2 regions of the Brachymonas sp. J145 genome follow, and region 2 is predicted to be linked to the other one. Evidence: predicted binding sites of a transcription regulator. Region 2 holds the regulator's gene; the other holds the start of a gene.

Evidence for each region. Region 2 encodes FNR, which switches genes on or off when oxygen is low (the NO sensors DNR and NnrR bind a similar motif). Its sites were predicted from a motif close to TTGATNNNNATCAA; they were not measured.
Region 1: a site for FNR is predicted at 1,809-1,822, ahead of V1261_RS01290 (DUF3149 domain-containing protein). Genes of this name have one in related genera too.

The regions. Positions count from the first base shown of each region.
Region 1 is NZ_JAZDCI010000001.1:270,328-274,161, reverse strand. Features, by position in the region: gene V1261_RS01305 (aminoglycoside phosphotransferase family protein) at 1-410, shown strand, start outside; gene V1261_RS01300 (16S rRNA (uracil(1498)-N(3))-methyltransferase) at 414-1,184, shown strand; gene V1261_RS01295 (YdcH family protein) at 1,245-1,469, opposite strand; gene V1261_RS01290 (DUF3149 domain-containing protein) at 1,581-1,739, opposite strand; gene V1261_RS01285 (rhodanese-like domain-containing protein) at 1,896-2,327, shown strand; gene V1261_RS01280 (DUF2061 domain-containing protein) at 2,432-2,710, shown strand; gene metW (methionine biosynthesis protein MetW) at 2,707-3,294, opposite strand; gene metX (homoserine O-succinyltransferase MetX) at 3,291-3,834, opposite strand, start outside.
Region 2 is NZ_JAZDCI010000005.1:43,241-47,074, reverse strand. Features, by position in the region: gene hemN (oxygen-independent coproporphyrinogen III oxidase) at 1-1,091, opposite strand, end outside; gene fnr (fumarate/nitrate reduction transcriptional regulator Fnr) at 1,310-2,035, shown strand; gene V1261_RS06390 (nitrogen fixation protein FixH) at 2,124-2,429, opposite strand; gene ccoG (cytochrome c oxidase accessory protein CcoG) at 2,450-3,834, opposite strand, start outside.

The DNA.
Region 1 (3,834 bases), on a different contig from region 2:
TGGACTTCCAGGACGCGGTCTACGGCCCGGTCACCTACGACATTGCCAGCCTGATGCGCGATGCATTCATCAGCTGGGACGAGGAGCTGGTGCTGGACATGACGATTCGCTACTGGGAGCGTGCGCGCAAGGCCGGCCTGATGGATTTCGAAGACTGGCACCAGGACTTTGGCGCCTTCTACCGCGCGGTCGAGTGGATGGGCCTGCAGCGCCATCTGAAAGTGGCCGGCATCTTTGCGCGCCTGACGCTGCGCGACGGCAAGGAGAAATACCTGGCCGATGCGCCGCGCTTCATCGAATACATCCGCCACGCCGGTCGCCGCTACCGTGAACTGGCACCGCTGCTGCAGCTGGTAGACCAGATCGAGGGCACGCAGGACGTTACCGGCTTCGCCTTTGGCCGCATCTAAGCCATGGCGCGTTTCCATTGTCCTCTGCCGCTGATCCCGGACATGGAGTTGCTGCTGCCGCCCGGTGCAGCGCGCCATGTGCAGGTGCTGCGCCTGCAGCCGGGTGATCGTATCGAGCTGTTCCATGGCGGTCTGCCCGATGCCGAGACGCCGGCCGATGCGCCCTGGCGCCAGGGGCATGCCGAGGCCGAGGTGCTGCGCATGGGCCGCAGCGAGGTGGAAATTCGCATCCTGCAGCTGCATCCGGAACGCTCCGTGCCGGAAGCCGAGGTGCACCTGCTGGTTGGCGTGCCGGCCAACGAGCGCATGGACTGGCTGGTCGAGAAGGCCGCAGAACTCGGCGTGTGCAGCATCCAGCCCTTGCAGACCAGCCGCAGCGTGTTGCGGCTCAAGGGCGATCGCGCTGAACGTCGTCAGGCGCACTGGCAGGCGGTGGCGGTTGCTGCCTGCGAGCAGAGTGGCCGAACGCGCGTACCGCTGGTCCACCCGCTGCGTACGCTGCCGGAGGCGGTGACTGCGGCTGCCGGCCGCAAGGCGGTGCTGTCATTCGCGCAGGGCAGCCAGCCGCTCCATGCCTGGGTGGCCGGCCAGCGCCCGCCACAGGCGGTCAGCCTGCTGTCTGGTCCGGAAGGCGGGCTTGATGCCGCCGAAGAGGCATTGGCACTGCAACAGGGCTTCGAGCCGATCACGCTGGGAGCCCATGTGCTGCGCGCCGAAACCGCACCGCTGGCCGCACTGTCGCTATTGCAGTTGCTGCCTGCCGCACAGGCATGAAAAATCCCCCGGCAGCCAGGCTGGCGGGGGATGCTGCGGTGTGCAGACGGGACCGGGCGATCAGGCCTCGGCGGCGTCAGCCTTGCGCAGGATCTGGTACAGCTCGTCCTTCAGGGCCAGCTTTTCTTTTTTCAGGACTTCGATTTCGATGTCGGTAGCCGGCTCCAGACGGGCTTCCATGTTCTTGATCTTCTGGTCCATGTCGTTATGCTTGTCGAACAGGCGCTCGAAACGGGCATCTTCGGTCTTCAGCTTGGTGATCAGGTCGCGGTATTCGGGGAACATCAGAGATCCTCTTGAGGTTGGTTGGAATGCTGAAAGCAGGGGTCCGGCAGGATCCTGCCGCATGCCTTCAGTATACCAAGGAGCGCTTCTGGCGCGAAGCGCTCCGCGTGCTCAGGAGGACTTGCCCTGGCGCAGCTGGCGCTCGTGTTCGGCCATGTCCTGTGCCACCTTCTTGCGGAAAAAGATGACGAAGAAGACCGACATGCCGATGATGAACAGGATGGTAAACAGCGACAGCAGGCCGATATCGGTGCGGAACAGTTCAGTCATCAGGACATCCATGATTTTTCTCCAGATAATAGTCAGATTACATTTGGCCACAAATAAGGGTCAGAGACCTTGACAGGTATCAAGACATTGGCAAATGCCTGAAAGTGTCCGCGTTCGGGCACCATCTACAACTACATATAGCATATGAATGTGACCATGAGCACCACAGACGATACCCAGGACAGCGCCCCCTCCTATGCCGGCGACATCACGCCGCAACAGGCCCACGACTGGCAGCAGCAGGGACAGGGCGTAATCATTGATGTGCGCACCAGTGCAGAGCACGACTGGGTCGGGTTCGTGCCGGGCAGCGAAACCCTGCCCTGGAAGGAGTACCCGACGATGGAGGTCAACCCCAGTTTTGACCAGAGCGTGCAGCAGATCGCGGCGCGTCATGCCGGCAAGTCGCTGCTGTTCCTGTGCCGCAGCGGTGCGCGCTCGATCGATGCCGCCACGCGCGCCACGGCGCTGGGGCTGGGTCCGAGCTATAACATTCTCGAAGGCTTCGAGGGCAGTCTGGATGCCGCCGGCCATCGCGGCCAGCTAGGCGGCTGGCGCTATCGCGGCTTACCCTGGCAGCAGAAATAGGCGGCCACCTATCGGTGGCATAGCGGGAATCGATTGTTGTTGCTGATGATAATCGTTATCATCTATGCAAGTCTTCCGGTACGGAAGCGCAACAGGAGATTCCCATGACCCGCATCCGCCAGCTTGTTCTCAGCCACCGCCAGACCTTGCTCAAGACGCTGAGCTATTCCGGCATGCATATGCTGGTGGCGGCGACGGTGGCATATCTGGTCACCGGCGACATCAAGGCCGCGATTGCGCTGTCCCTGCTGGAGCCGGCGGTGCAGACCTTGGCCTATGTGTTCCATGAGCGCGCCTGGGAGCGCGTGCTGCGTCGCCGCCAGTCGCAGGCAGGCCAGGCCGCCGCGAACGCACCGGAGCAGCTGGCCGGATCGGCGGCCTAGGTGCGCTGCACCTGGTAGACCGCGGTGCTGGCCAGCAGGTTGGGGCACCAGCGCACCACTTCACCTTCGTGCAGGCCGAATTTGTCGAGCACGCGCAGGCCGTTGCGGGCGGCCAGCACGCCAAAATCGGCATGGGTACCGACGCGGATGTTGGGCGTGTTGTACCACTCGTAAGGCATGCGCTTGCTCACCGGCATGCGGCCACGCAGGATCGACAGCCGGTTCGGCCAGTGGGCAAAGTTGGGGAAGGCAATCACGCCCAGCTTGCCGACGCGGGTGGTCTCGCGCAGCATGGTTTCGGCATTGCGCAGGTGCTGCAGCGTGTCGATCTGCAGCACCACGTCAAAGCTGTTGTCGGCAAACATCGGCAGGCCGGTGTCCAGATTGATCTGCAGGACATCCACGCCGCGCTGCAGGCAGGCCTGTACGTGGGCATCGTCGATTTCCACGCCATAGCCGGTACAGCCGCGCTGCTCGCGGAGGTAGGCGAGCAGCCGGCCGTCGCCACAGCCCAGATCCAGCACATGGGCACCTTGCGGCACCAGCCGCGCAATCGCCTCGATCGCTACCAGTCCGCCGCTCATGCTGCCACCCTCCGTTCAAAATAGGTCCTGACGCCTTCCAGGTATTGCGGGTTGTCGAGCAGGAAGGCATCGTGGCCGTGCGGGGCCTCGATTTCCAGGTAGCTGACGCGCCGACGGTTGTCCAGCAGGCCCTTGACGATCTCGCGACTGCGTGCCGGGCTGAAGCGCCAGTCGGTGGTAAAGCTGACCAGCAGGAAATCGGCCTGGGCACGCGCCAGCGTGCGCGACAGGTCGCCATCAAATTGCCGGGCCGGATCGAAATAGTCGAGCGCACGCGTGATCAGCAGGTAGGTATTGGCGTCGAAGTAGGTGCTGAACTTGTCGCCCTGGTAGCGCAGGTAGCTCTCGATCTGGAACTCCACGTCCTGCGTCGAGTACTTGTAGCCACTCAGGTTGGTCGATACCGCATCGCGCAGCTCGCGGCCAAACTTGCTGTTCATCACGTCATCGGACAGGTAGGTGATGTGGCCGATCATGCGCGCGATGCGCAGGCCGCGCGCCGGCACCACGCCGTGCTCGTAGAAATGGCCGTTGTGGAAG
Region 2 (3,834 bases):
GGGAAATGGCCACGCTCCAGCGCATCGTAATAGTCGTCCAGCGACTTCTCGTTCTGGCTGTAGGTCGCACCAATGCGGCCAATCGCCGATACACCCAGACCGATCAGGTCACAATCCGGCTGCGTGCTGTAGCCCTGGAAGTTGCGGTGCAGGCGGCCCTGCTGCTTGGCAATCGCCAGCGCATCCCCGGGCAGCGCAAAGTGGTCCATGCCCACATAGACATAGCCGGCCTCCTCAAAGGCCTTGAGCGACTGCGCCAGCATCTGCACCTTCTCGGCGCCAGTCGGCAGCGTATAGGCATCAATGCGGCGCTGCGGCTTGAAGCGCTCTGGCAGGTGCGCATAGGCGTACAGCGCGATACGGTCCGGGCGCAGTTCGCGGATCTGCTCCAGCGTGCGCGCAAACGAGGCAGCCGACTGCATCGGCAGGCCATAGATCAGGTCGGCGTTGATCGAGTCAAAGCCGATCTCGCGCGCTGCTGCCACCAATGCAAACACCTGCTCGGCCGGCTGGATGCGGTGCACCGCCTGCTGCACCTGCGGGTCAAAGTCCTGCACGCCAAAGCTCAGGCGGTTGAAGCCGAGCGCGTGCAGTGTCTTCAGGCGTTCGGCATCCACCGTGCGCGGATCCACCTCGATGGAATACTCGCCACCCGGAATCAGCGTGAAAGCCTTGCGGATCATGCCCATCAGGCGACCCAGGTTCTCATCATCCAGGAAGGTCGGCGTACCGCCACCAAAGTGCAGCTGCGAGATCGTCTGCCCTTCGCCCAGCTGCGCTACATGCAGGTCGATGTCGCGCTGCAGGTAGTCCAGGTACTCGACACCGCGCTCCTTGTGCTTGGTGATGATCTTGTTGCAGGCACAGTAGTAGCACAGCGATTCGCAAAACGGCACATGCACATACAGCGATAGCGGCGTCGCATGCGCCGGGCGCGAATTGTGGCGCTGTGCCAGCGCTGCGATATAGTCCGCTTCGCCAAAGGTTTCGACGAAACGGTCAGCTGTCGGGTAGGAGGTGTAACGCGGGCCGGGCACGTCGTAACGCGTCAGCAGCTCGGGGGTCAGTGCAGGATGGTGATTCAGGCTCATAAGGGAAATTCTAGACTTTTAAGCAAGCATGCGCAGCCGGGGACTGCCAATGGCGAACCGGCCGGATGCGTATTGCGATCCAGCAAACACGTGGTGATGGCAGCAATGTGCCCAATGTCCGTACGCAGGGTCTTGATTTGTATCAACGGAAGGGGTGCCCGTGCCATAATCGGCCGATCCACTACTGATATCAAGGGATATCGCTGCCAGACTGTGCCATGCCTGCCACCACTTTCAGCCCTCTCAAGGTCAACTGTTCCAACTGCAACCTGCGCGATCTCTGCATGCCCGTCGAAGGCGATGCCGACGATATGGATGCGCTGGCAGAGCTGATCAGCGCCCGCCGCAAGTTCAAGCGCGGTGATGTGCTGTACAGCCACGGTGAGCCGTTCACCAACCTGTACGCCGTCCGCACCGGCTTCTTCAAGACCGTGGTGACCACCCCTGATGGCCGTGAGCAGGTCACCGGTTTTCACATGGCTGGCGAAATCGTCGGGCTGGATGGCATCGTCAACGACCAGCACACCTGTGACGCCGTGGCACTGGAAGATGCCGAGATCTGCGTGCTGCCGTTCTCGCGCATGTCCGACATCTCACGCCAGGTACCGGCCCTGCAGACCCATGTCCACAAGCTGATGAGCCGCGAAATCGTGCGCGACCAGAACATGATGCTGCTGCTGGGCAGCATGCGCGCCGAAGAGCGCCTGGCCGCCTTCCTGCTCAACCTGGTGCAGCGCCTGCATGTGCGCGGCCTCTCGCAATCCGAGCTGGTGCTGCGCATGACGCGTGAGGAAATCGGCAGCTACTTGGGTATCAAGCTCGAAACCGTCAGCCGCATGTTTTCGCGCTTCGCCGACGAAGGCATCCTCGAAGTGCGCCAGCGCCACGTCCACATCATCGATCCGGAAGCCTTGGAGCGCATCGTCAACCAGCAAGGCGCATAAGCCTGCAGACAGCACAAGAAATGCCCCGCAACACCAGTTGCGGGGCATTTGTCATTGGCGGCAGGCGCTTGTCAATCTGCCTGCGACATCACTTCTCGGCGTCCGGTGCCACGCCGCCGGTCGCCGCATGGTTGCGCGCACGGTGGGCCGGCGTGTATTGGCCGCCCTTCTGTTGTACCAGCGACTGGTCTTCCACATCCTGGAACTGCGTCAGTACCTCGTTGGGTGAGCGCATGATCAGGATCCAGGTGATCAGGCTGGCGATGATGACGGCCACCGGACCGGCAATCACCATCCACACGATGGGATATTTCCACCAGACCCGGCCGTCTTCCGGGTGCGGCTGACGGTTCGGATCCTGGGAAGGGCTAGGGTTTTGCGGGGCTTGGCTCACGATAGTCTGCATCTGTCTGGTTAACGGTTGGGAACAAAGAAGGCCGCCTTTTCAGACACCGTGTCGCCACTCACGAATTCCTTCACGTCGAAGTAGATCTCGTGCGAGCCCGGCTCCATGCTGCCGTGCTGGATACGTACGCTCACGGCCTGCTGCGTCACCTGGGCCGGCGCCACCTTGAAGGTGCTGCCGCTGGCCACCAGCGCGCCCGGAATGCCGTGTACGCGCACTTCGTAGTCCTGCTCACGCTCGGTCGTGTTCATCACGCGCAGCGTATAGACGTTCTCGATCTTGCCGCCATCCACCATGCGCGCCATCACGCCACGGTCACGGATCACGTCCACGCGCATCGACGAACGCATGGTCAGGCTGACCACCAGCGCTGCCGCAATCGCCAGCAGGATGGTGGTGTAGACCAGCACGCGCGGACGACGCACACGCTCCCAGACCTGGCTGACATTCCATTTGTTGTCCATGGCATTTTGCGTGTAGTACTTGATCAGGCCACGCGGGTAGCCGACCTTGTCCATCACTTCGTCACAGGCATCGACACAGACACCGCAGCCAATGCACTCATACTGCAGGCCATCGCGGATATCGATGCCAGTCGGGCAGACTTGCACGCACATCTTGCAGTCGATACAGTCGCCCATCGCTGCCACCTGCTTATCGCTCATCTTCTTGGAGCGTGCGCCGCGCGGTTCGCCACGCTCCTGGTCGTAGGTCACGATCAGGGTATCGGCGTCGAACATGGCACTCTGGAAGCGCGCATACGGGCACATGTACTTGCACACCTGCTCACGCATGAAGCCGGCGTTGCCGTACGTGGCAAAACCATAGAAGAAGATCCAGAAGGTTTCCCAGTTGCCCAGGTTCCAGACCATGAAGTTGCCCAGCAGCTCACGGATCGGAGAGAAATAGCCGACAAAGGTCAAGCCAGTCCACAGCGAAATCAGCAGCCAGATCACGTGCTTGCCACCGCGCTTGGCGATCTTTTCGCCATTCCAGGGATTCTTGTCGAGACGCAGTCGCGCGCTGCGGTCGCCTTCAATCTTGGCCTCGACCCAGAGGAAGATCTCGGTATAGACCGTCTGCGGACAGGCGTAGCCGCACCACAGGCGCCCTGCCACTGCCGTGAACAGGAACAGCGACAAGGCGGAAATGACCAGGATGCCAGTCAGGTAGATGAAGTCCTGCGGGTACAACACCAGCCCGAAGATGTAGAACTTGCGCGAGGCCAGATCGAACAGCACGGCCTGGCGTTCGCCCCAGTTCAGCCAGGGCAGCCCGTAGAAGATGATCTGGGTGATCCAGACCAGCAGCCAGCGCAGGTTGGTGTAACGGCCCTTGCTGGATCGCGGGTGGATCGCCTTGGCCGATGCAAACAGCGAACCACCTGTGGCGG